Linked DNA regions of Novipirellula caenicola. Each later gene encodes a partner of the first gene's protein in a complex. Links are inferred from orthologs where the notes say so. Each region holds a gene or a part of one and is shown on either strand. Other genes may lie near its edges. The genes, in order: ABEA92_RS13150 and trxA.

Evidence for each region.
Region 2: the proteins of ABEA92_RS13150 (region 1) and trxA are in contact, whole or in part, in an NMR structure (PDB 2IPA), measured with the Bacillus subtilis proteins. The link is inferred for Novipirellula caenicola from one-to-one orthologs.

The regions. Positions count from the first base shown.
Region 1 is NZ_BAABRO010000005.1:362,104-373,715, reverse strand. Bases 3,034-5,811 are described here. They hold ABEA92_RS13150 (arsenate reductase ArsC), read left to right. Parts: upstream 3,034-4,085; coding sequence 4,086-4,538; downstream 4,539-5,811. Other genes in these bases: ABEA92_RS13145 (sulfatase), read right to left, coding at 4,680-5,811; pstS (phosphate ABC transporter substrate-binding protein PstS), read left to right, coding at 3,034-4,016. Outside these bases: ABEA92_RS13170 (ArsR/SmtB family transcription factor), read left to right, coding at 190-585; ABEA92_RS13165 (ArsJ-associated glyceraldehyde-3-phosphate dehydrogenase), read left to right, coding at 582-1,607; organoarsenical effux MFS transporter ArsJ, read left to right, coding at 1,624-2,871; more of pstS, read left to right, coding at 2,904-3,033; more of ABEA92_RS13145, read right to left, coding at 5,812-6,284; ABEA92_RS13140 (YciI family protein), read right to left, coding at 6,271-6,624; ABEA92_RS13135 (YciI family protein), read right to left, coding at 6,731-7,576; ABEA92_RS13130 (RNA polymerase sigma factor), read right to left, coding at 7,734-8,975; ABEA92_RS13125 (glycoside hydrolase family 97 protein), read right to left, coding at 9,135-11,018; ABEA92_RS13120 (family 43 glycosylhydrolase), read right to left, coding at 11,020-11,612. UniProt on the Bacillus subtilis protein: Catalyzes the reduction of arsenate [As(V)] to arsenite [As(III)]. In vitro, can dephosphorylate para-nitrophenyl phosphate (pNPP).
Region 2 is NZ_BAABRO010000004.1:413,048-424,592, forward strand. The notes cover bases 3,604-6,314. They hold trxA (thioredoxin), read right to left. Parts: upstream 5,269-6,314; coding sequence 4,939-5,268; downstream 3,604-4,938. Other genes in these bases: ABEA92_RS11150 (metallophosphoesterase family protein), read left to right, coding at 4,123-4,797; ABEA92_RS11160 (NUDIX hydrolase), read right to left, coding at 5,374-6,114; ABEA92_RS11165 (c-type cytochrome domain-containing protein), read right to left, coding at 6,294-6,314. Outside these bases: ABEA92_RS11140 (hypothetical protein), read left to right, coding at 1-1,082; ABEA92_RS11145 (vWA domain-containing protein), read right to left, coding at 1,461-3,530; more of ABEA92_RS11165, read right to left, coding at 6,315-8,291; ABEA92_RS11170 (DUF1549 domain-containing protein), read right to left, coding at 8,362-10,845; ABEA92_RS11175 (pre-peptidase C-terminal domain-containing protein), read right to left, coding at 10,964-11,545. UniProt on the Bacillus subtilis protein: Participates in various redox reactions through the reversible oxidation of its active center dithiol to a disulfide and catalyzes dithiol-disulfide exchange reactions.

The DNA.
Region 1 (11,612 bases):
GGATAAATGGTTTCCACGTCGAACCCAAAAGGGGGCGATCCGCAGTCATGATCCTCCTACTCTGATCGACTGGTTTTGGTTTTCAGCGTGGGTCTCATTCGTCCGTTTCGAAGCGGATCGGCTGCGATTTTGCGTCGTCGGCGGCCTTGCTGCGTCGCACCCGGTGCACCGGCCATTGACACGCTTGGAATGTTCGATAGTTTTACAACCATGGAAATAAATCAGGCTGTTATTGCTCTTCATGCGCTCGCCCAGGAATCACGCTTGGAGGTCTTTCGGTTGCTTGTGCGGCTGGGGCCCAGCGGGCTGCCGGCGGGTCAAATTGCCGAGAAATTGAAGATACCTCCGGCGACGCTGTCATTTCATTTAAAGGAACTGTCGCATGCTGGGCTGGTTGAGTCGCACAAACAGGGACGTTCGGTCATCTATGCGATCAACGTCAAGGGAATTAATTGCTTGATGGGTTTTCTGACCGAAGACTGCTGCCAAGGCAGGCCGGAACTTTGTGCCCCGGGTTCTTGTGATCCGGTGGGAAAGAAACAGACCAAGAAACGGAAATCGTGTGGAAAGGTGGCAGAGAAATGAGTGTCCGCGTCGGGATTAACGGATTTGGCCGCATGGGTCGCCTGGGCTTTCGAGCTGCCTGGGATTGGCCCGATTTCGAAATCGTGCATGTGAACGAAGTCAAAGGCGGGACCAAGGCAGCAGCTCATTTGCTTGAGTTTGATACCGTTCATGGCCGCTGGCAAAAAGAGATCGAGTCCACCGATGACGCGATCGTTGTCGAGGGCAAACGCGTTAGTTTCTCGAGCCACAGTACGCCTGCAGAGGTTCCATGGCGGGACCTGGGGGTGGACATCGTGGTGGAGAGTTCGGGAAAGTTTCGTACGCCGGAAACGCTGAACCCGTACTTTGAACAAGGTGTCAAGAAGGTCGTCGTCGCGGCACCCGTCAAGGAAGGTGCATTGAACGTGGTCATGGGTTGTAATGACGATCTTTATGATCCCGATCAGCACCATCTGCTTACCGCGGCGTCATGCACGACCAACTGCCTGGCTCCGGTCGTCAAGGTGGTCCATGAACAGTTTGGAATCAAGCATGGGGTGATCACCACGCTGCACGATGTTACCAACACGCAAGTGATCGTCGATACACCGCATGCCGATTTGCGTCGAGCGAGATCGGCTTTGAATTCTTTGGTTCCGACGACGACCGGTTCGGCGAAAGCGATCACGATGATCTACCCCGAGCTCGAAGGCAAATTGAATGGTTTGGCGGTTCGTGTGCCGCTACTCAATGCATCGCTGACCGACTGTGTGTTTGAGCTGCAGCGACCTGCGACTGCCGACGAAATCAATGATCGACTAAAGGATGCATCGCAAGGCAGTTTGAAGGGCATTCTTGGATTTGAAACAAAGCCACTTGTGTCGGCGGATTATGTGAACGATATCCGTTCGGGAATCGTTGACGGTCCCTCGACGATGATGATCGACGAAACCATGGTGAAGATCCTGGTTTGGTACGACAACGAGGTCGGTTACGCCAATCGTATGATGGAATTGGTCAAGAAGGTTGCTTGTCGTTTGCCAGGTCACGCACCCGCATAACACCGTAGGGACACCAGTGGACAAAAAAAGCTACGGACTTGTGACAGCGGCGTATTGGGGGTTCACCCTGACCGACGGTGCCTTGCGCATGTTGGTGCTACTTCATTTTCATGAATTGGGGTATTCGCCGGTCAGCCTTGCGTTTCTGTTCTTGCTGTATGAATTCTGTGGAGTCATCACCAATTTATTGGGTGGTTGGATCGCATCACGCTACGGGCTTCGCATCACTCTGTTTGCTGGATTGGCACTGCAGATCGTTGCGTTGACGATGTTGTCGTTCATCCAGCCCGAGTGGATCGCGTGGGTCTCGGTTGCCTACGTGATGGGCAGTCAAGCGATTTCCGGCATCGCCAAAGACTTGACGAAGATGAGTTCCAAGAGCGCGGTCAAGTTGTTGGTCAATGATCCCGATGAAGCAACGAGTCAATCGCGGCTTTACAAATGGGTGGCGATACTGACGGGCAGTAAGAATGCACTGAAGGGCGTCGGTTTCTTACTTGGTGGCGTGCTGCTTCAGTGGCTCGGCTTTGCAGCGTCGCTTTGGGCGATGGCGGCGGCGCTTGGCGTGGTGCTTGTGTGTTCGGTCACCATGCTCCGGTCCGAAATGGGCAAAGCCAAATCGAAGGTTCGGTTCAAGGAACTGTTTTCGAAAAACCGCGAGATCAACATCCTTTCGTTCGCTCGCTTCTTTCTGTTCGGAGCCCGAGATGTTTGGTTCGTCGTCGGACTTCCGGTCTTCCTCGCTTCGCATCTCGGTTGGAGCTTTGCCGGCATCGGCGGCTTTCTCGCCGCGTGGGTGATCGGTTATGGGATCATTCAAGCATCGGCGCCACGGTTTGCGAACCGTACCGGCGGAATCACCGGCGGCGCACGAGCCGCACAGAGCTGGGGATTCACGCTGTTCCTCGTTTCACTCGCGCTGGCGATTGCCATCCAAGTCGACTTCTATCCCAACATCAGCATCCTGTTGGGGTTGGCGGTGTTCGGAGTGGTGTTTGCCGTGAACTCATCGGTTCATTCCTATCTGATCCTCGCCTACGCGGACTCGGACAAGGTTGCGCTGAATGTCGGTTTTTATTACATGGCAAATGCCTGTGGTCGGCTTGTGGGCACACTCCTATCGGGCACGATGTTTTTGCTTGCCGGATTGCCAGGCTGCTTGTGGACCTCGTGTGTGTTCGTGTTGATTGCCGCGGCGATGACGCTTTACTTGCCGACCTCCAAACGATCTTCCAATGCCGAGATGGCTCCTCAGACATCTTAAGACAGTTTTTAGACGCCGAAAGGGAAACCGAAATGAACGACTTGGGTACACGCGGATATTGGACCGCTTTGGCGGCATGGTGCGTGATGGCACTACTGACAATCGGCTGCAGCGGATCAAGACCGAAGATTTCGGACTCGGCTGTCACCGGCGGCGGATCGACCTTTGCTGCTCCGATCATCAAGACGTGGGCCGAGCAGTATCACAAGCGACACGCCGATGTTGACATCCACTATGAATCCATCGGCAGTGGCGAAGGAGAGAAACGTTTCATCGAAGGTTCTATCGATTTCGGCGGGACCGATGCGGGGCTCTCCGAAGCGGCGTTGAGTTCCGTCGAGGGTGGAGCGATTCAGATTCCAATCACGGCCGGAATCATCGTCCTCGCTTACAACCCCGAAGGTCTTCCCGCAAAATTGAACTTACCGCGAGATGTCTATGTCGACGCATTTCTGGGGAAAGAGACACGATGGAATGATCCGCGGATCCAAGAAGCGAATCCAGGCAAAAAACTTCCTGACCAACCGATTCATGTGATCGTCCGGCAAGACAGCAGTGGTACGACCTTTGCTTTTACTAATCACTTGGCTGCGATCAACGACGAGTGGGCCGATCAGTTTGGTAGCAACCCATCGGACGCTTCGAGGGGCCGTGGAGTCAAGGTGCTCGATTGGCCAGGGGCCGCGATGAGCGCATCAGGAAACTCGGGCGTTGCAGGAAGAATCAAGCAAACGCCTTATTCGATCGGCTATGTGCAATACGGTGCAGCCCGCGAAGTAGGGCTTGGCATGGCCGCCCTGGAAAACAAAGCCGGGAACTACGTGGCTCCCTCGGGAACGTCGGGGCTGGAAACCCTGTTGAATGCAGAGCTTCCCGACAACCTGCTCGCTTACGTCCCCGACCCCAGCGGTGAATACTCGTACCCGATTGTCACCTTCACATGGATTCTGCTTCGCAAACAGTACGCCGATGACGCGCAGACCGAGCGAGTGAAATCATTTATCCAGTGGTGTCTTACCAGTGGTCAAGATTACGCCGAAGCCGCCGGCAACGTGCGTTTGGCGCCACACGTGATTCGGGCATCCGAGTCCAAGTTGGAATCGATGAAAGTGGCATCGCAGGATTCGTTCGTGCAGACGCCGTAGCGTGCCCTCCCGATTGTGTCGCCCGCTACGAGTCACGCGACTAGATAGATTGTTGAACCGGAGTCAGTCATGTCCAAACCCGTCGTATTGTTCCTCTGTGAAGGGAACTCGGCGCGAAGCCAGATGGCCGAGGCGTTTCTACGCAAACACGCGGGTAACCGCTTCGAGATTCACAGTGCAGGATTGAATCCACGCGACATTCATCCGATGACCATTCGCGTGATGGACGAAGTCGGAATTAGTTTGCAAGGTCACCGTTCCAAATCGCTAACGGAGTATCTCGGTAAACTCGCTGTCAGACATGTCATCATCGTCTGTGAGTACGACGAGAATTCGTGCCCTCACGTGTGGCCATTCACACGCCACACCATTCATTGGCCGTTTGAAGACCCTGCCGCCGCCGAGGGGAGCGAACGCGAACGACTCGATCGATTTCGAGCCGTTCGCAACACCATCGAAGAACACATCGTCCAGTGGGTTCGTCGTGGCGGCGCGGATGCGGAAGAATCGCGTCTGGCATAGCGTGATAACTTTTGCTGGAATCGCGTCGAGGGCGCAGGTGGATACATCGAGCCCAGGACAGCTTCATGCACCGCTGGCGAACCCCGCAGTTTGCTCGCTGCAGGCATCTTGATGCGATTGGTGTAGACCCTCGCGAGCGTCTTAAAATTCGAGCGTTGAACTTGGCGGCAGCGGCACGTGGTTGGCTTTGCGCCAAGCGACCAGTTGCTTCACCAGTGCTTCAGCCACTTCGGGATTTTTCGCGGCCAAGTTTTGGCTCTCTTTTTGATCCAGACGAAGATTGTAGAGTTCGGTTTTCCCGTCTTTGAGAAATTGGATCAGCTTCCAGTCTCCCTTGCGGATGATGGACGCGGCAGGATTCTTGTAGGCACTGGCGACATGCCAAAACAGGGCGCGTTCTGCCAGCGGGTTGCCGTGCATCAACGGCAACAGGCTGTCGCCATCAAGCGTTCCTTCGTAATCGTTGATCCCTGCCAGTTCGAGGAAGGTTGGAAAAAGGTCGAGCCCGTGGATGGGCAGCTGGCAACGGGCGGGGGTGACGGTTTCGGGCCAATGGATCAGCGCCGGAACACGCAATCCTCCTTCGTAGAGAGTTCCTTTGGCTCCACGAAGGTTGTCATTGCGACTTTGCAACCCGTTGTGACCGTTGTCCGAGGTAAAGACAATCACGGTGTTCCGGCGAAGTCCGGCTTGATCGAGATAGTTGGTGATCCGTCCGACATTCTCGTCGAGCGATTTGACCATTGTGGCGTAGGCGGCAATTTCTTTTTTCTTCTTCAGCGGCCCCGTTCCCTGTCCGGTCGACGCGTCGCCTGGCTTGTTCATGAAATGATCCAGCCACGTTTGATGCCGTGGGACGGACGGTCGGTGCGGCGCATAGAAATGCAGGTTCACAAAAAATGGCCCGTCCTTGTGACGCTGCATGAAATCGATCGCATCCGAGGTGAGCCGATCGGTGAGCCAGTGATCGCCCTCCTTTTCAGCGATGAAGGGATTTTTGAAGGGAGCCACATAGCCACCACCCTCCGCGTTGTAGCCTTTTTCATAACCACGAGCCGGATCGCCCCACCATGTACCGCCGACGTTTTCATGAAACCCGCGACCGGTTGGATAATACTGCTGGATCTCGGCGGATTGGTGCGCGGCGAGCCAGCTTAAGTCGCCATTTTTCGGCTGGCCCAACTTCTTCTCAAACGGCAGCGCTCCTTCGGCTTCGGGATACGGACCGACAATGTGCCATTTTCCGAGGTGGATCAGTTGATAGCCTGCGTCCGCAAGTGGTTTTGCATAAACCGGATGCTCTTTTTCGACCGTCCATCTCGAGAAAATATTGTCCTTGGCACTGCCCTGCTCTAGCACTGGCACGGTGTAGCAGCCGGTACGGAACGACTGTTTCCCGGTCAGAATCGCCGCTCGCGACGGCGAACAAGTGGGATACATGTAGGCCTGATCAAACACCAAGCTTTGTTCGGCCAGCGAATCCAGGTGGGGAGTTTCGAAATAGCGGCTGCCCATAAAGCCGACGTCTTGCCAACCCAGATCATCGGCAAGGATAAACACGATGTTTGGCTTGACTGGCTCGGAGCTCGTCGTGGTGGCGGTGTCAGCCATCACCAGCGGTGAGAACAGGATGCTGACGCACCAGATCAGCGAAAATGCCATCGTCACCTGTTTTGTCGTCATTGCTTCTGTTACCTGGTTCTTGTTACCTGATTCCTGAGGACTGCTAGGATCACGAGGGGACATCCGGCAGTGTCTCGATCGGACGAATCTCAACCGTGCCTTTTTTCGCAGGTGGAAGTCGTTCAGCAATCGCGATTGCTTCGTCGAGGTCATCCACGTCGATGATGTAGTATCCGCCGAGTTGTTCGGTCGTTTCAGCAAACGGACCATCGGTGATTTGACGTTTCCCCTCTCGAACGCGGACACTCGTCGCGGTGGTCACCGAATGCAGTGGTGACGACGCGATCCATTTTCCCTGCTGCTCGAGTTCGCTAGCGATCCCCATCGATTCGACCATGCATTTTTTGCGTTCGTCTTCGTTCCAGCCGTCCTCGGAACTGTAAATCAATAGCATGTATTTCATGCTTCACTCCTGGTCGTATTCCTGTTCTCTTGCTTTCTCATCATCTTAATCAAACGCTTTCTTCCATCGACCAACGGATCGAAGTTTAGGGATAGGGAATCCAGGATTACGATTCAGATCCTGGGACCATTACCATCCAACCAATACCAAATTTGTCGGTCAGCATGCCGAAGCGTGGTGACCAAAACGTTTCATCCAGCGGCATATCGACGTTGCCGCCTTCGGCGAGTGCTGTGAAAACGCGATCACAAACGGATTCGTTTTCGACCGATAACGCAAGCCGAAATCCCTGGTGAGCCGTGGCTTCGCCGCAGCCATCGGACGCCATCAACGTCATCTTGCCGACTCGGAAGGAGGCATGCATCACTTTTTCCTCAAACCCCGACTCGAGCATACCCTCGGGCAGCGGGTCGGGGCTGTCGCTGAACCGCATCTTCATCAATACGGTGGCTCCAATCGCTTGCTCGTAGAACGCCAGTGCTTCTTCGCAGCGACCGCCATAGAAAAGGTAGGGTTGAACTTGGCTTTGCAGCATCGTGATCTGCTCACGAAGATCGTCTTCTTGATCGCCGATTTGGCCGGTCGGATCCGATTCTGCAAAATCTTCCATTTCGTACAGCGGACGAATTTCGATGTCCGATTCTTCGATCATCGGATTGGGACATCGTTTGACCCAATCGATCGCTTCCTGCATCGAACTCACTTCCCAAAGCCAGAACCCAGCAACCAGTTCTTTGGTTTCCGCGAACGGCCCATCCGTTACGGTTCGGTCGGTTCCACTGAAGCGGACTCGCACCCCTTCGGAACTTGGCTTCAGTCCTTCACCAGCCTTCATGATTCCCGCTTGAACCAGTTCCTCGTTGAACTTGCCCATATCGGCCAACAATTTCTCGTCAGGCATTTGCCCTGCTTCGGAGCTCTTGGTTGCTTTGACAAAGACGGCTACTTTCATGTTTTTCTCCGCGATAGATTCAACGTTGATTAGGTTGTTTTTGCTGTTGCTTTACCCAATGGTCGCACGGGGAACAGGCGAATCGACATGGCTTCGCATTTTGTTGAAAAAGATCCTGTTGCGTGTCTGGGAGGCGGTTGGGGGAACGTTCCCAGCATCAGGATGGACGCAGATTCCGCAGTCGTTCCATCAGAAACCGACGCTCTGGCTGCTGCTGGCACAGCTCCAATGCCTGCTGGAACGCTGCGATCGCGTCGACGTTTCGACCCGCTCGCCGCAAAAGCTCGCCGCGCGCCGAGTGGGCGAGATGGTAGTTCTGCAGTTCGCCTCGCTGGAGGACCGCATCAATGATCGCAATGCCGGCATCGGGGCCGTCTCGCATGGCCACCGCGACGGCGCGGTTCAATTCGACCACAGGCGACGGATCGACCTGCAGCAAGACTGAATAGAGGGCAACGATCTGGTTCCAATCGGTTTGGGCCGCGGTGGGTGCGTCGGCGTGAACGGCCGAGATCGCCGCTTGCAGCGTATAGAATCCGAAACGCCGTGATGCCAACGATTGTTCGACCAATTGTTTGCCTTCGGAGATAAGGTCTGGATCCCACTGGCTGCGGTCCTGATCCTCTAGCAGCACGATCTCGCCATCGCCCGATGTGCGAGCCGTTCGCCGCGATTCATGCAGCAGCATCAACGCAAGCAGCCCCATCACTTCAGCATCGCTGTGCAATTGCAGCAGCAGTCGACACAAGCGAATGGCTTCATCCGACAGTTCGCTGCGAATCAAGGAATCTCCGCGGGACGCCGAGTAGCCTTCATTGAAGATCAGGTAGATAACTGAGAGCACGCCGTCGAGTCGCGCCGGTAATTCGCTCAGATGGGGAACGATAAATGGGATCTTGGCATCGCGAATTTTCGCTTTGCCGCGTACGATTCGCTGAGCCATCGTTGCCGGCGATGTGAGAAATGCCTTTGCGATTTCCTCGGTGGTCAGCCCACACACCTCACGCAGCGTCAAGGGAACTTGAACCTTCGGGTCAATCGCCGGATGGCAGCAGGTGAAGATCAGCCGCAATGGGTCGTCTTCGATTTCCGTTGCCGCCCGTTCCGCGTTAGCCTGGCAAATCTCCTGCATGCGTCGGCTGACGTCGGGGGCGATCGCTCGAGCCTTCTCGCGGCGACGAATGATGTCAATTGCTTTGAATCGTCCGGTTGAGATCAACCAAGCAGACGGGTTCGCCGGAATGCCCTCGGCGTCCCACTGCGAGATCGCCGCTGCAAATGCTTCCTGCATCGCTTCTTCGGCCAAATCAAAATCGCTCAATAAACGAACCAGCGACGCAAAAACTTTGCGCGACTGCGTTCGATAGAGTTCATCGACTTGTGCTTGGACTGTATTCATGCCACCGGTATACGTCAAACCGCCGCCATTGACGATCACCCGTTTGTTTTGACAAAAGCGCTTTGCCAAACCGATTTGACTTTTAAAACCGGCGATAGAGCTTGCCGAGCCGCGCGAAGTTAGTGAATGCCTAAGCGGACCGATGGGCAATGCTGACGGTCACTTTGTCGTTGTTGGTCGCAGGATCATCGCGTGCCCACCACCGATCGCCATTTTGATCTGCATCACATCGCCGTGCTTTGCGACCGCGGTTGCGATCTCATAGGCTTCCGGATTTTTCACGCCGTGCGAGTCCGCCGCATCTTGATAGAGCGTGACTTCGTAGCGATGGTCCGGATCAAGGAAATCGAGCGGAATGTCCAGCGTCCGTTCGGATTGGTCGTTGACCGAAGCCACATACCACTGGTTACCGCTGCGACGGGCGACGGTGATGTAGTTTCCGATCTTCGAGTTCAACACGCGAGTCTCGTCCCACGTTGCCGGCATGACCTTTAAAAATTCAAATAGATCCGCCTTCTTGTTGTATGCCTCGGGTGCATCGGGCAGCGTGACAAGTCCTGTGTAGATCACCAGATTGCGAGCCACTTCGCTGACCACGGTCGAGATGTAGCTGTTTTTCTTTCTCGGCCCCTTCTCTCGCTCGCCCGCGTTGATGCTGTTGATTCCAAAATTGCCGTTGGACATATCGAGCGGTCCCGACAACGCGCTGACCATCGCCATCTTCAGAAACGTTTCCGGGGTAAAGGCACTGCGAGAATCCTGTTGACCGTGGCAATATTCGCGAGTGATCATGTTGGGCATGGTTCGTTCCACGCCCGCCATCGGCACAGGGCCGTCATGGAAATTGATCAACAGTTTGTTTGCTGCGGCTTCATCAATGGCATTTCGAGTAAAATCCGCTTTGTTGCCCATGAAGCCATATTTCATGCCTGCAGCGCCGAGTTCGGCATAGTGGCGAAAGAGAGTTTCGTCGCCAAAGTTGCCCTTTTTTCGATCGTAGTAAAGCATGATCATGACGCCCTTCTCTTTGGCGTAGCTCATCACTTTTTCAATATCGACCTCCGGCGAAACCACCATCTTTCCGTCGCCAGCGGATTTGAACCAGTGATCGTCGACCGTCAAATACTCTAGCCCCTGTTCGGCACAAAAGTCGATCAGGTGCAAGTAGCTATGGGTGTTGATGCCGTACACGAATTCGCCATTGTCATAGCCGTGAATCCGCCAGTCCCAGAGTCCTTTACCGGGTTGAATCCATTGGGTATCGGTCAATTTGCAGGGGGCGGCCAAATTCAATGCCACGGTATTGATGGTCAAATCGCCTGCGGTCTCGTCAATCAGAATGACACGCCAAGGGGTGAGCTGGCCATCGCCGCTTGAGACCGCGGAACTCGCGGCCACCATCGCTTTCTCATCCTTCGCATAACGAATCCGCATACTCTCCAATGCGGCCGCGGAATAGAGATCCGATTCCAGCAACGCCACATGCAATCCATCGTTGCGTTCGGTAACCAACGGAACCGAGATGTTTCTTGCCTTTGCGGGGTTGGTGAAACTTGCACCACGCTGGCCCGAGTAATACGCCACACCGCCGAGCACCTTGAACTGGCTCGAAAAGGTCATCCGCTTGCCAGCGGATTCTTCCGACAGCACAAAGCGAAACCCGACCCCCGTGTCGAACACGCGGCAGAGCAGCGTCACCGGGATGTCGTCGGCAGTCAGTGAAAGGGTCAGTTCGTGATGCTGATCGCGGATGCTGCTGAATTGGCCCCATGTCGGCTGCCAAACGGAATCGTTCTGGAGAATGGACTGGTCCACTATCGACATCGTTGCGCCAGCGAAAATCTCGACCTTGGACGGATCAACGATCGCTTCGCCTTGCCGGGTAATCCAATAGACCAGCGAGTCGTCGCTTAGCTTAAACGACACGACCGTTTGACCATCCGGAGAATCAACGGTCACGGTGTCCGCAAACAGATTCGTCGCCGCGAACAGTTCAGAAACCGCCAATGCGAACACCAATAGGCATGCGAAACGTCTCGTCATCTTACTTACCTTTTTTGATGTCAAATCGATGAATGAATGGCAGCTGATTTTTTGCCCTTCCGATTTCGACACCCCAGTTTGGAATGTCGCCTTTGCCACTGTCCGTGAACGCTTCGGGACGATACGCGCCGCCCGCCCACGGGCCATTCTTGACCTTGTGCGTTTTGGTGAAATGGATTCCGTCTTCGGCATACAGGATCGAATTGGTGATCTCTTTGGGGCCGGTGGTGCCAATCATCGCCGCCACGCCATCGCCGTGCGGCCAGACCAGCACTTCATGATTGCCGGGAATCACCGGGTTCGCTGGATGTCTGAGGTAGGGGCCCTGAGGATGATCCGCGATCGCGAGACCCATCTGGGTTTGAGCCGGGCTCTTTCCCAGCTGACGTCCTTTGTAATAAAACCAATACTTACCATCACGGACAAGCAAGCAGGCATCGTCGACCAAGTGACTGTCAAAGTCTTCGGGATTGTCGCTGTTCTTCAATGCGGGGTTGGAATCAAGTCGTTCCCAGGGGCCATCGGGGGAATCCGAAACGGCGATCCCGATTTTGGAATCCGGATTGAAACCCTTTCCATACTCCTTTGATGTGC
Region 2 (11,545 bases), on another replicon or contig:
GGTTTACCGTCGCATTAGCATTCACGTTGATCGCATCAAACGGGGGCACGCGTTGCGTTTCTGCAGAACAGGGGCCGATCGACGATCTGACGACCGCCGAATTGGTATTGGTCGTCGGCGCAGGCGGCACGGACGAATATGCAGCAGCATTTGCCGAGACCGCAGAACAGTGGAAACAGCATGTCCAATCGAGTTCGGTCCAACTTCACCAAATCGGCAATGGCGAAGCAGCCTCCGCAAAGACATCGGATCGCGACTTGCTGAAATCCTGGATCGGCAAAGCGACCAGCCCCACCTCGGCTCCGCTGTGGATTGTCTTGATCGGTCACGGCACGTACGCACAAAACGTGGCCAAGTTTAATTTGCGAGGGCCCGATGTTTCAGCCACCGAGTTGGCCGAGTGGATCAAACCACTGGATCGTCCATTGGTCATTGTCAACGGTGCTTCAGCGAGTGGTCCGTTTATCAATGCGTTGTCGGCGCCGGGGCGTGTGATTGTCACCGCAACCCAAAGCGGCAGCGAACACAACTATGCCAGATTCGGTCACTATTTTGCCAACGCCATCGGATCGCTCGATGCGGATCTGGATCACGATCAAGAGGTTTCGGTGCAGGAAGCGTTTCTAAAAGCCAACGCGGCGGTGCAATCGTTTTATGAATCCGAATCCAGGATCAGCAGCGAACATGCATTGATCGACGACAACGGCGATGGGCTGGGGACACCATTTAAGGCATTTCGCGGAAAGCTTCCGGCGGCCGCTGCCAAAACCGATCAGCAACTCGACGGTGAACACGCGGCGAAGATGACGTTATTTGCCGCAGCCGATCAAGCCCCGCTGTTGCCCGAAGAGATACAAAACCGAGACAAGATCGAAGGCGAAATTGAAACGCTCAAGTCGCAGAAGGCGACCATGGACGAGACGGCGTACTACAAGCAACTTGAATCACTGATGTTGCCACTGGCCCAGCTCTATCAAAAGGCCGAGCAGCGACAAACTGACAAGACGAAATCGACCGACGCAACAGAATCGACCGACGCAACAGAATCGACCGACACCACGGACTCGGCAAACGCCGAGTAGTCGGCTGGAGTGTTCGCCAATTTTGCCAGCCGACGAATTTGCAGAGGGAACCGTCGACTTCCAATCCCACTGAACATGTAGGCAGGAATCATTGGGTGAAACCCCGTTAGCTGTTTGTGCGCTGGCCCCGGTTCCGCGCTGGAACCATGGCTAGCGGAAAAACGCAACGCTGTGAAGCTTTTTCTCGTACCTACCTTCGCCAGAAGGTGGTGATTTGTATTGGCCGGCAATCATCCACGCTCTGGCAATCATCCACGCTCTGGCAATCATCCACGCTCTGGCAATCATCCACGCTCTGGCGAGCGTAGCTACGGAACGCAAATGCTTCACATCGTTGGGCAAAACGGCCGATCGATTGAAAGACTTCTGCCTAGCTGCTTACAGCTTAGGAATCGGACGTGAAGGTGCCTTATTGAGCATTCGTTTCTGATCGTCTCGCGGTGGATTGTTGTTATTGCCGCCACCACCACGACCAGGTTTACGAGGCGTCAAATCGGTGAAGGTCTCTTTCCATTTCCATCCAATCGGTACCGCAAGCTCTTGCTCGGCAAGCAGTGCCCAAGGCGTACCTTTGTGATCGCGTGTGACGCCTTCGAGCAGCTCCTTGGCCAGCGCGGCTTCGCGTTCCCATTTGCTGCCCACGGAAATCTCTTCGCTCGGTTCTAAGATCCAAGTGTTGTTCTTTGCATCTTCGAAGGGCATCCCGCGTTTGCCTTTGGCCAGCATCGCGTTGTAGGTTTCGGTACGGACCTTCTGAGCCAGCACGCGTCCCATCGCCAAGTCGTATCCCGCTTTCCAGCGAAGACTTTCTTCGCTGTCGCGCGCCTTCATGCCGGGTTCAAGGATGGTGGCCATTTGGATCAACGTGGGTTCCAACTTGGCTGCGTCCTGTTGTGCCTTGGTCAAATCGCCGACCAACTGGGCTTCGCTGCGTTTGACAAAGCGGGTCTGCGGACGTGACAGTCCCTGCGCGGGTCGCATCTGAGCCGCTTGCACAAGGGCTTGTCGCAGCGGGCTGGCTTTTACCTTGGTCACGTAATCTTGAGGTGCCAGGTAGTCCGGGCGATATCTGGCCATCGCACCTGGATCAAAAAAGTATTCGATGTCCGAAGCATAAGCGTCGATCTCGGACGACCGAACGCGTCGCGAAACATTGCGATTGGGATGGACCGTGAAATAGATTCCTCCCGTTTCGTAACACAAACGCGTCAACGCATAAGGTCCGAATCCACTATCGATCACCGGCTCCTTTTTAAAGTCCGCGGTGAAACCGACCTGAACTTGTTCTGGGTAAAAGGTCTCTGGACCTTGATCGACCTGAGCCCATTGAGGCGATTGATCGTATTTAGGGTCAGGGTCGACGTACTTGACCAACGTATGTTCGCGACCAAACGGCGCGGGAACCCCGATCACGTAAACGGGAATCGCCCATTTGCGACATGCCTCGATCGATTGCTCGAGCATGTGGGCATCATCGCCTCGTTCGTCCGTCACGACCACAAACAATACGTTTCGTTGAGGGCCGTTGCCGCCACGGCTGCGACGCAGCGATTTGTATTGATCGGCAGCAGATGAAATGGCGGAAAAGACCCGTTCTTCACCGGAGGCATCGACGGGAATGTTTTGCACAATCGATTGCATCTCTTCGAGATCTTCAATCGGTTCTTCGGTAAACAGGGTGACGGTTTTGCCAAAGCCAATGACCGAACTCAGCAGTGGGCTGTCGTGGGTGTCACGGCGGAACCCAGCCGCGTTGCTCTCTTTGGCAATCCCCAGCTCGCTATAGATTCGATGGAAGCGGTCTCGGATCTCTTGGCGTTGACGATGAAGCGATCCGCTTTGATCAAACAACCACACGACCAACGTCGGACGTTCTTCGAGTGACTGCAGAATCTCGAACGTGATTCGGTCCACCGCGCCGGCGGCACCTTGGGTGCTCTGGCCAACTTGCCCTTTCTGGTTCTTCAATCGATCCAGCGGCGCGACCGCTTGGGTGAACATTTTGTTGACCATGATCTGCCCCAAATCGGTCGGTTCGAGATCGACCGGGTTGGGAATCTCAGAGATCTCGGCAAACATCTCGGCCGAAGCTTCCGCCATCGCCGCATCGGCGGTGCTGTTCGCGCCGACTTCGGTTTGCGGCAGGTCACTGTAGGTCACATCGTCGATCATCTCGACTTTTTCGATTTCTTCTTCGGCCGGTGGCGACACTAACACCACGGCTTCTTCGTCCACCGGCATGACTAAGGGAACCAGCGCCAAGGACAAGATGATGATCAAATGCACCAACATGCTGCCAGCAAACGCAGTGGTCTCGCTCGCCGCAAAGAACGACTCTTCTTCGAGTTCTTCTTCGTCCCAAGCATCGACCGCTTCGAGATTGCTCTGCAAGCCTTCGGTCGCAACAGGACCATTTTGCGAATTGCTTGGAGGGGTCGGAATCGTCATTTGCACTTAACCATTCGGTTCAAAAATGTCGGAGCCAGTTGCGAATCACATCACGGAAAAGGATCACACTCTCGCCGCGCCAGGACATCGTTCGGAGAGCGAAGGCGATAAGTTTTGCATGATCCATCTCGATCCCCCCGGCGAAGTGATCAGTGAGACGACATGGCTTTATTTTACTTCAATTCCAACGCCGCGGGTGTCACGTACGGCGTTTTGCGAACAAGGGCATTAAGGACAAGGTTTGGTGGCCTCGCATGGTCCAACCACGCCGGCGACAAAAAATCGCAATTTACGACAAAAAAAGGGGACAGCACCACGAAAGTCCAAAAAACGTTATCATCGTCCAAGGTGTTATCGATTTGAAGTCGATTCTCGCAGCCCGCCGTTCACTAAATTACAACGAAAACGGTCCGGTTTTGTACCCAGAAAACCTGCGACGCCATCCATCTGGGACGCTTCCGCTCGCCAGAGGCAGGGGGCTGCTAATTGCCAACTTCAACTTGTATTAGTACCCTTGATTTTATACCGTTAGAACTAGCGGAAAATTGAATCCACAATAGTCAAACTGAATACAGCATGGGGCTTTTCAAAATTGTCTGAGCGACTCATCGCAATCGGAGACATCCACGGCTGTAAGGTCGCTTTAGAGCGATTGATTGCAGAGGTTGCGCCGACGACCAAAGACATTGTCGTCACCCTGGGCGATTACGTGGACCGAGGGCCTGATTCCCGGGGGGTGATCGACACCCTGATCGAATTGCGTAAATCGACTCAGTTGATTGGATTGGTGGGAAACCACGAAGAAATGATGCTGGAGGTCGTTCGTGACGGACAATCGCCGCACGGTTGGCTCAAATACGGCGGCGTTGAGACGCTTGATAGCTACGGTTTCGATGGCGGATTGGACTTTTTGCCGCAGAGCCATGAGGATTTCTTCGATTCACTCGGCGATTACTTTGAATACGAAGACTATTTCTTTACGCATGCCGCCTACGATCCCGACACGCCGCTGGAACACCAACCGCCTGAGATGCTGCGGTGGTACACGCTAAACGACGGATTCCCAGCGGCTCACATCAGCGGCAAAACGGCTGTCGTCGGCCATACGGCGATGCGTGACGGCGAAATCCTCGATATCGGCCATCTGCTGGACATCGACACCTTTTGCTACGGCGGAGGCTGGCTGACAGCAATCGATCTGTACAGCCGTCAAGTATGGCAAGTCGCCCAAGACGGACGTGTCCGCAGCACCCAAGCCCAGTACTAGCCAGTACACGGCCAATGCCATCAACCTTGCGTAGCGATCCGTAAAGATCCAACGGGCCAGGTCACGGCGCAAGAATCGGCGCATAAAAAAAGGCACGGTGAATCGCCACAGTGCCTAGGAGGTCAACGCATCCTGTGATGCTTAAGCCACCGACGCATCGAGTGCTTGTTGGAGCGCTGCCTTGGGGCGAACGCCAACAAAACTTTCTGAAACTTCGCCACCTTTGAAAACCAACAGCGTAGGAATGCTGCTGATTCCGAACTTCTGGGCGATTCCAGGGTTGTCGTCGATGTTGATCTTGCCAATCTTGACCGATGGGTTTTCGCTGGCCAATTCGTCAATCATCGGAGCGATCTGACGACATGGACCACACCAAGGTGCCCAAAAGTCAACAAGCACAGGGGAGTCAGACTGAAGGACTTCGCTATCGAAGTTCTCGTCAGTGAATTCTTTTACAGCATCAGATGCCATGGAAACTTCCTTTTTAAAAATAGGTTGCCAGCGCAAATTGTTAGTCAAAGAGCGTCTGCTGTCAATTTGCCCCACTGTCAAAGTGGCCTAATTACCAGTTACTTTTCATCGATTAGGATAGGGCAGCAATATCCGAGCCAATTCGTCCAAAATCATCGCGGTTGCACCCCAAATCCGATAGTCTTGGTATTGAAACGCCGGAGCGGCGAATTGCAGCGTATCAGCTCCGGTTGAAGGGTTTCGATCGGCCCTTGTTTCAATGAAATGCACTCGCTTTTTCATCTGGACCACCGTTCGCCGCGATGGACGAAGTAATTCCTGCAGCGGCATCAGAATCACATTTTCGACTTCGATCGGATCCGGCTGCCACTGAGTTAATGGTGGTTCGATGACAAAGACCACCGGCTGGACCGCATTATCGCTGGCATAAACGTATTGTGGGTGCAGACGGCCGCAATACGTTTGCACCTGCGGCCGTACTCCAAGCTCTTCTTCGAATTCACGCAGTGCAGCGTCTTCGGCCGATTCGCCTTGCTCCTGCCGGCCTCCAGGCAAACAGATCTGACCGCCGTGATGCTTCAGCGTCAGCGGACGCTGCGTCAGCGGAATCACCCACTGCTGATGTGTGTCCTGGAACAACGAAATCGCCACGGCGGCTTGGCGACACCCCCGACGTGCGGGGCCGCGATGGCGACCGTAGGCCAACCCGGGATACATCGGTTCCAACCGATCCGAGCGGCGAGATCGGTTCGCTCCGCAGCGTCGAGTGCTAAGCTGCTTGGTCAAGAAGCGGCCGAGATCATCCGCGATCATGCCCGCACGTTGTTGTGATGATGGAAAAGTCATGGAGGTCAATCGAGCTCAATAATCGCGTCCTTGATGCACGTTTTCCAACACCACCGAGTTTTATTTCCAACGCGATGAATTGAACGGGCGGCATTGCAAGCGTACCGCGTTGGGGATGGCGAACCACACGTCTACGCGTGGTAGCACACGATCCCCACTGCACCTCATTTAACTTAGCACTAGTTGATGGCGGCTGACAATTGATCCAATTTCGTTTGGACTGCCGTCAATTGAGTGGCCACGCCGTCATACTTCTGCTTCATCGCATCAGCCGCCTGCTGGGCTTTGGCCAATGCTTCTTGCAGTGCGGGCAAGCCTTTGGCCAATTCGGCAGCTTCCGCCGTCTTCGCCGCAGCGGTTTGTTGATGCGTCGCGATCGATTGATGAGTCGCGATGCGATCACGACGCAGTTTGACCAATTGGCTCAAGTGATCGATCAGTGCCTGTTCGGCCGCTGCCACCGCGTCCAGCTTGTTTGCGTCGCCGTTGGTTTGCACGCGAACCGCGATCACCGCGTCATGCTTGTCACGTGACGCCCCCGCCAACGCAGGGATCTGTCCATCGAGCTCGCCTACTTTCTTGGCTGCGGCGTCGGCAGCCGCTTTTGATTTTTCAGCTTCCGCCTTGGCCGCGGCAATCTTGGCATTGAGTTCGTCGATCGGTTTTTGAGCCGCGGCGACAGCGTTCATCGCGGCATCGAGCTCGGCTTTGATCGGTTGCATCGTCTTTTGAATCGATGCCAATTGCTGCTGGACGACCTTGGCACGTTCGGCTGCCGGCGGTGGGTTGGCCGCCAACGCTTCTTTCTGTTCTGGTTTTTCAGCCGATGCACTGAAGACTTGGCCATCCCAATCCCCGTAGATCACTCGGCTGCCATCGTGAGAAATCGCAACTTCGAGCACGTCTTCGCTAACGGGTTGGAATTGATGAATCAGTCCCCCGCCAGCGTCCCAAAGTTTGGCTCGGTTGTCTTTACCGGCGGTCACGAGTCGACCTTGATGATCAAAAGCGACTGCGGTCACCCCGCCGCCATGAGCATTGAATGATTTGATGGTTTTCCCTTCGACGACGTCCCACAGTTTGACCGTTCCGTCGTCGCTCGCACTGGCCAAGACATTCGAATCGTCCCGCCATGCCACGGAATTGATCGATCCTTTGTGTCCCGTCAAATCCAGGTACAGTCGCCCCGTGTCGGCTTCCCACAAACTCAAGCCACCGGAACGATCCCCCGACGCGATCAACACCCCATCGGGGCTGTAGGCGACCGCAAAGATCCAATCGGTATGTTTTTTGAGATCAAAGATCAACTCGCCATCGGTGGCGTCATAGACACGCAACATCTTTTGTGGTCCGCCCATCGCGACTCGCGACATGCTCGCGTTGACGTCGGCATCAAACACCACATCGAATTCGTCACCGACGGTCGCCACACGTTCGCCGGTTTTGACATCGTAAATCGCCGCGATCCCTTTGAGTGAATGCTCGCCACCGCCTGCGATCAAAAAGCTGCCGCCGCGACTAAACCGCAGCGACTGAGCAATGCCCTCTTCGAATGGCAAAATTCCAAGCAACTCGGATGTTTCGGTGTGGTACAGCGAGATCTGTTTTTGTCCCGCGATCGCGACCAAGGGTGCCCATGGGCTTGTCCCAATCGCTGAAATGGCGGCAGCACGTTCGGTAGCAACGGGCACTCGCTGAGGAATCGATTCGGGCATCGCCACAGGACCTTCGGGTTTCCCGCCGGTGGAGGCGACAAACGCAAGCGAGTTCTTCTTTTTCGCTTTGACTTTGGAACCCGAGTTTTCCAGGATTCCTCCTTCGATCCAAGCTTGAATGACCGCGAGCTGTTCGGCGGGCAGTTTGTCTTGGTTTGGCGGCATGATCGGCGTGTCGTCATGATTGACCAATTGCCACAAACGGCTGGCCGATGGATCGCCGTCGTCGTACACCACTTCGCCACTACCCCCCCCTTCGATCAATGCCGTGTAGGTGTCGAGAGCCAAGCCGCCCTTTTTATCGCCTTGGTTGTGACAACTAGCACAATGTTGGCGAAAGATCGGCTTCACATCATCTTCGAAAGTGACCTTTTTCACTTCCGGAGTGGACTTTTCGTCGGCCGCGAAGCTGACTCCGCAACCAGCTAAAACAAACAGTGCGGCAATATTCAGTCGATTCATAGCGATTGGAAATCGTGTGGAGAGGCGAAATTTTTTCGAGTAGGAAATCAAAGACGGTCTTTCATTTTAATCAGTGATTAAACGCAAACTCGCGACTGTTCAGCACGGCCCAGAAAACATCCGATAGTTCAGCCGTGCTGTCCCCTTCGGCCGGCATTGTGGCCAGCAGCTTTTCTCGCTCTTCCTTGGTCGGTTTGCGAGCGAGCGAGCGGATATAGATTCGCTCAATCACCTGCTCGTTGCTGAGCTTCTCTTCTTTCACCCATTTTTGAATCACCTTGCCCTGCTCGATTTTGTTGGTTACCGAGCTTCCGTTTAGCAGGTGCAGTGCTTGCGAAAGCGATGGCGACGTGGTCGCTTCACACTCGCATACCGTGGCCCGTGGTGAACGGCCAAAGGTGTCTAGGAAGTAAGTCGAGGTTGCCCCGTCGGCGATCTGCACCGCCGATGCTCCGAGCGGCAACCCGCGATACTTTTCCGGAGCTTCGGTGACTTGGCACAAGCAATCAAGCATGCTTTCGGCCGGAATACGTCGCACCACGGCATACGCATAGTTGCGATTGTCATGAGCATTGGTTTCGTTGGATTGGCAACTGCGTTGATACGCTTCGCTGTTGCAAATATCGCGAACGAGTGACCGCATGTCGAAGTTGTATTCAACCAATTTATTGCCCAGCGTGTCGAACAGTTCGGGGTTGCTTGGCGGGTTACTGATGCGGATATCGTCGACTTGATCCACCAACCCAACGCCCATGAAATGAGCCCAAATTCGGTTCGCAATCGAGCGTGCGAAGTAGGGGTTTTCCTTGCTGGTCAACCAATTTGCCAACACTTCGCGTCGATCTTTGCCTTTGGTGTCGGGCGATTCACCACCCAAGAAACGAGGCGGAACCGGTTTGCCGGTGACGAGGTGATTGACCTCGCCACTAAAGCGGTTGTAAACAATCTTTTCGCGATAATCTTCGGCTTGTTTGCGTCCGACTTGCGAGAAGAACGATGCGAAACCGTAGTAATCGTCCATGGTCCAGCGGTCAAACGGGTGATTGTGACACTGGGCACATTGCGTGCGAATCCCCATAAAGACTTGCGCGACATTTTCAGCCGTCTTCAGCGTGTCACGCTCGATTTCGTAGAAGTTGGTTGCCGGCGACGTGAACGTTCCCCCGGTGCTGGTCAACAATTCACGGACCATTTGATCGATCGGCACGTTGCGAGCAAATTTGTCGGTCAACCAATTGGCATACAAGAACGCGGACTTGTAACTGACCGTATTGCTGCTTTTGATCATCAACAGCTGAGCAAATTTCATAGCCCAGATCTCGCTGAACTCTTTGCGTTCGAGCAAACGATCGATCAATTCCGCACGTTTGTTCGGCGCGGCGTCGGCAACAAATTGTTGATACTCTTGTTCGGTCGGCAACAATCCGGTGATGTCCAACGTGACCCGTCGCAGGAATTCTTCGTCACTGCAGCGTCCGCTTGGCAAGATGCGAAGTTGCTGTAGCTTTTTGCCAACCAACTGATCGATATATTCGCCTTCGATTTTCGGAGCGGTGTACTGCAAATCAGTTGGCAGTGCCAATACTTGGCTGCCCACCGTTTCGGTGACAAAACGAGCCGTCACGAATGCTTCGCCACGGCGGCCCGCGGTGACCACGCCCAGCGAATCGATTGCGGCGGTGCCTGAGTTATTGGAGGTGAACGCGGCCAAACGAGTGACATCGCGGGTGCTGCCATCGCTATAGGTAGCCACGGCAACAAATCGCTGCTGAGATCCCTCGCCTTCGATCACCGCTTGCGGTGGATAGATCGCAAGCGATTGGACGGCCGGTGGTTTGGCGTCTGCAGGATCCGATTTGGCACCCTTTTGCAACCACTCTAAAATCGTGGCGTAGTAATCCGAATCGGTGTCAAACAACTTGCCTCCGGAGTGAGGCACCGCACCGATCGCTTTCTTTAGAAACAGACTTTCTTCGGGGACGGCTAGATTGATCCGGCGAAAACCGATTTCGCGGGTGATGCGAAAGTAATCGCCTTCGGGGTCAAACCCAAACAAACTGATTCGGAAACCGTCTTTCCCGCGAGCCGCACCGTGACAGGACCCGGTATTACACCCCGATCGCGTCAACACAGGCATGACGTCTTTTTCGAAACTGATCTCGGGCTTGGTTGTCGCACCGGTCACCGTCACCGGCACGCGAACTTCGGTGCCCGCATAGGAACCAACCAGTTCGGTTTTTCCATCGGCAACGGGATACAGCATGAAACCATCGCGACGCACTTTCGATGCATCCGCGATCGACCACTCCATCCGCTCGCTGGCGTCTTCGGTAATCCCATCGTCGCGTCGAAGGACAGCAACAAAGGATTGGAAATCGCGAGCGGAACCAAGCTTGATCTCGCTTGGATAAACCGCGATGTCCGGTCGACGCGCCGCGTTGCCGCTAGGAGTCGATGACTCGGGCGTGACCGCGATCGCGGTGACGGCGCCGGTCCACAGGATGGCCACGCCAAGAGCGATCCGCTCGAGTGATTTGATGAATGGAAACTTCATGCCGATGTTCCTCGTTGAACAATTAAAGCGATCGATGAAATGCGGGATCGATAGAATACGGTGGGAAAGGGAAGCGACGGGGCGGACCATATAGGCCCACCCCAAGTCGCCATGCGTGTTATTGGTTCTTCATTTGGCGAAGCTGTTCGAGCCGGCTAAGCGGTTTTGGCGCGGCGGGTTTCGCTTCGGCCGGTTTGGGTTTTGCAGCCGGCTTGGCTGGTTCGTCTTTCTTCGGTGGCAACGGTTTGTCCACACGGATCTCGCCGGTGCCATTGGTTTGCACAATCACTTCGTCCCCAACGGTCACGCGTGATTTGCACACAAGCGTTTTGTGGTTTCCGGTTTTGGCGTCTTTGGCAACCGTGATCGGGAAAACCACGCTGGTTGCATCTTGACTGATTTTTTGAACCGCAGCCGAGCTGGTCACCCCATTGGGGATTCCGACCAATTCCACTTCCGCTTCGCCCGGCAGCTCTCTGAGCACTTCGATTTCCACTGCCACCGACGCGTCAGTTCCAAGTTCTGCAGCAGAGCGAGGAAACTTGAAGCTGAACAGCTGTGGTTGGATCTCCAACATGATCGGTTGTGTCGCGATTTCCGCGGTCCCGTTATCGGTGGGATAGCTTGCGATCATAATCACCGGCCACGTTCCCACGGCAGCACTGCCGTTCGCGGTGATCGGAATTTGAACTTCAGTTTG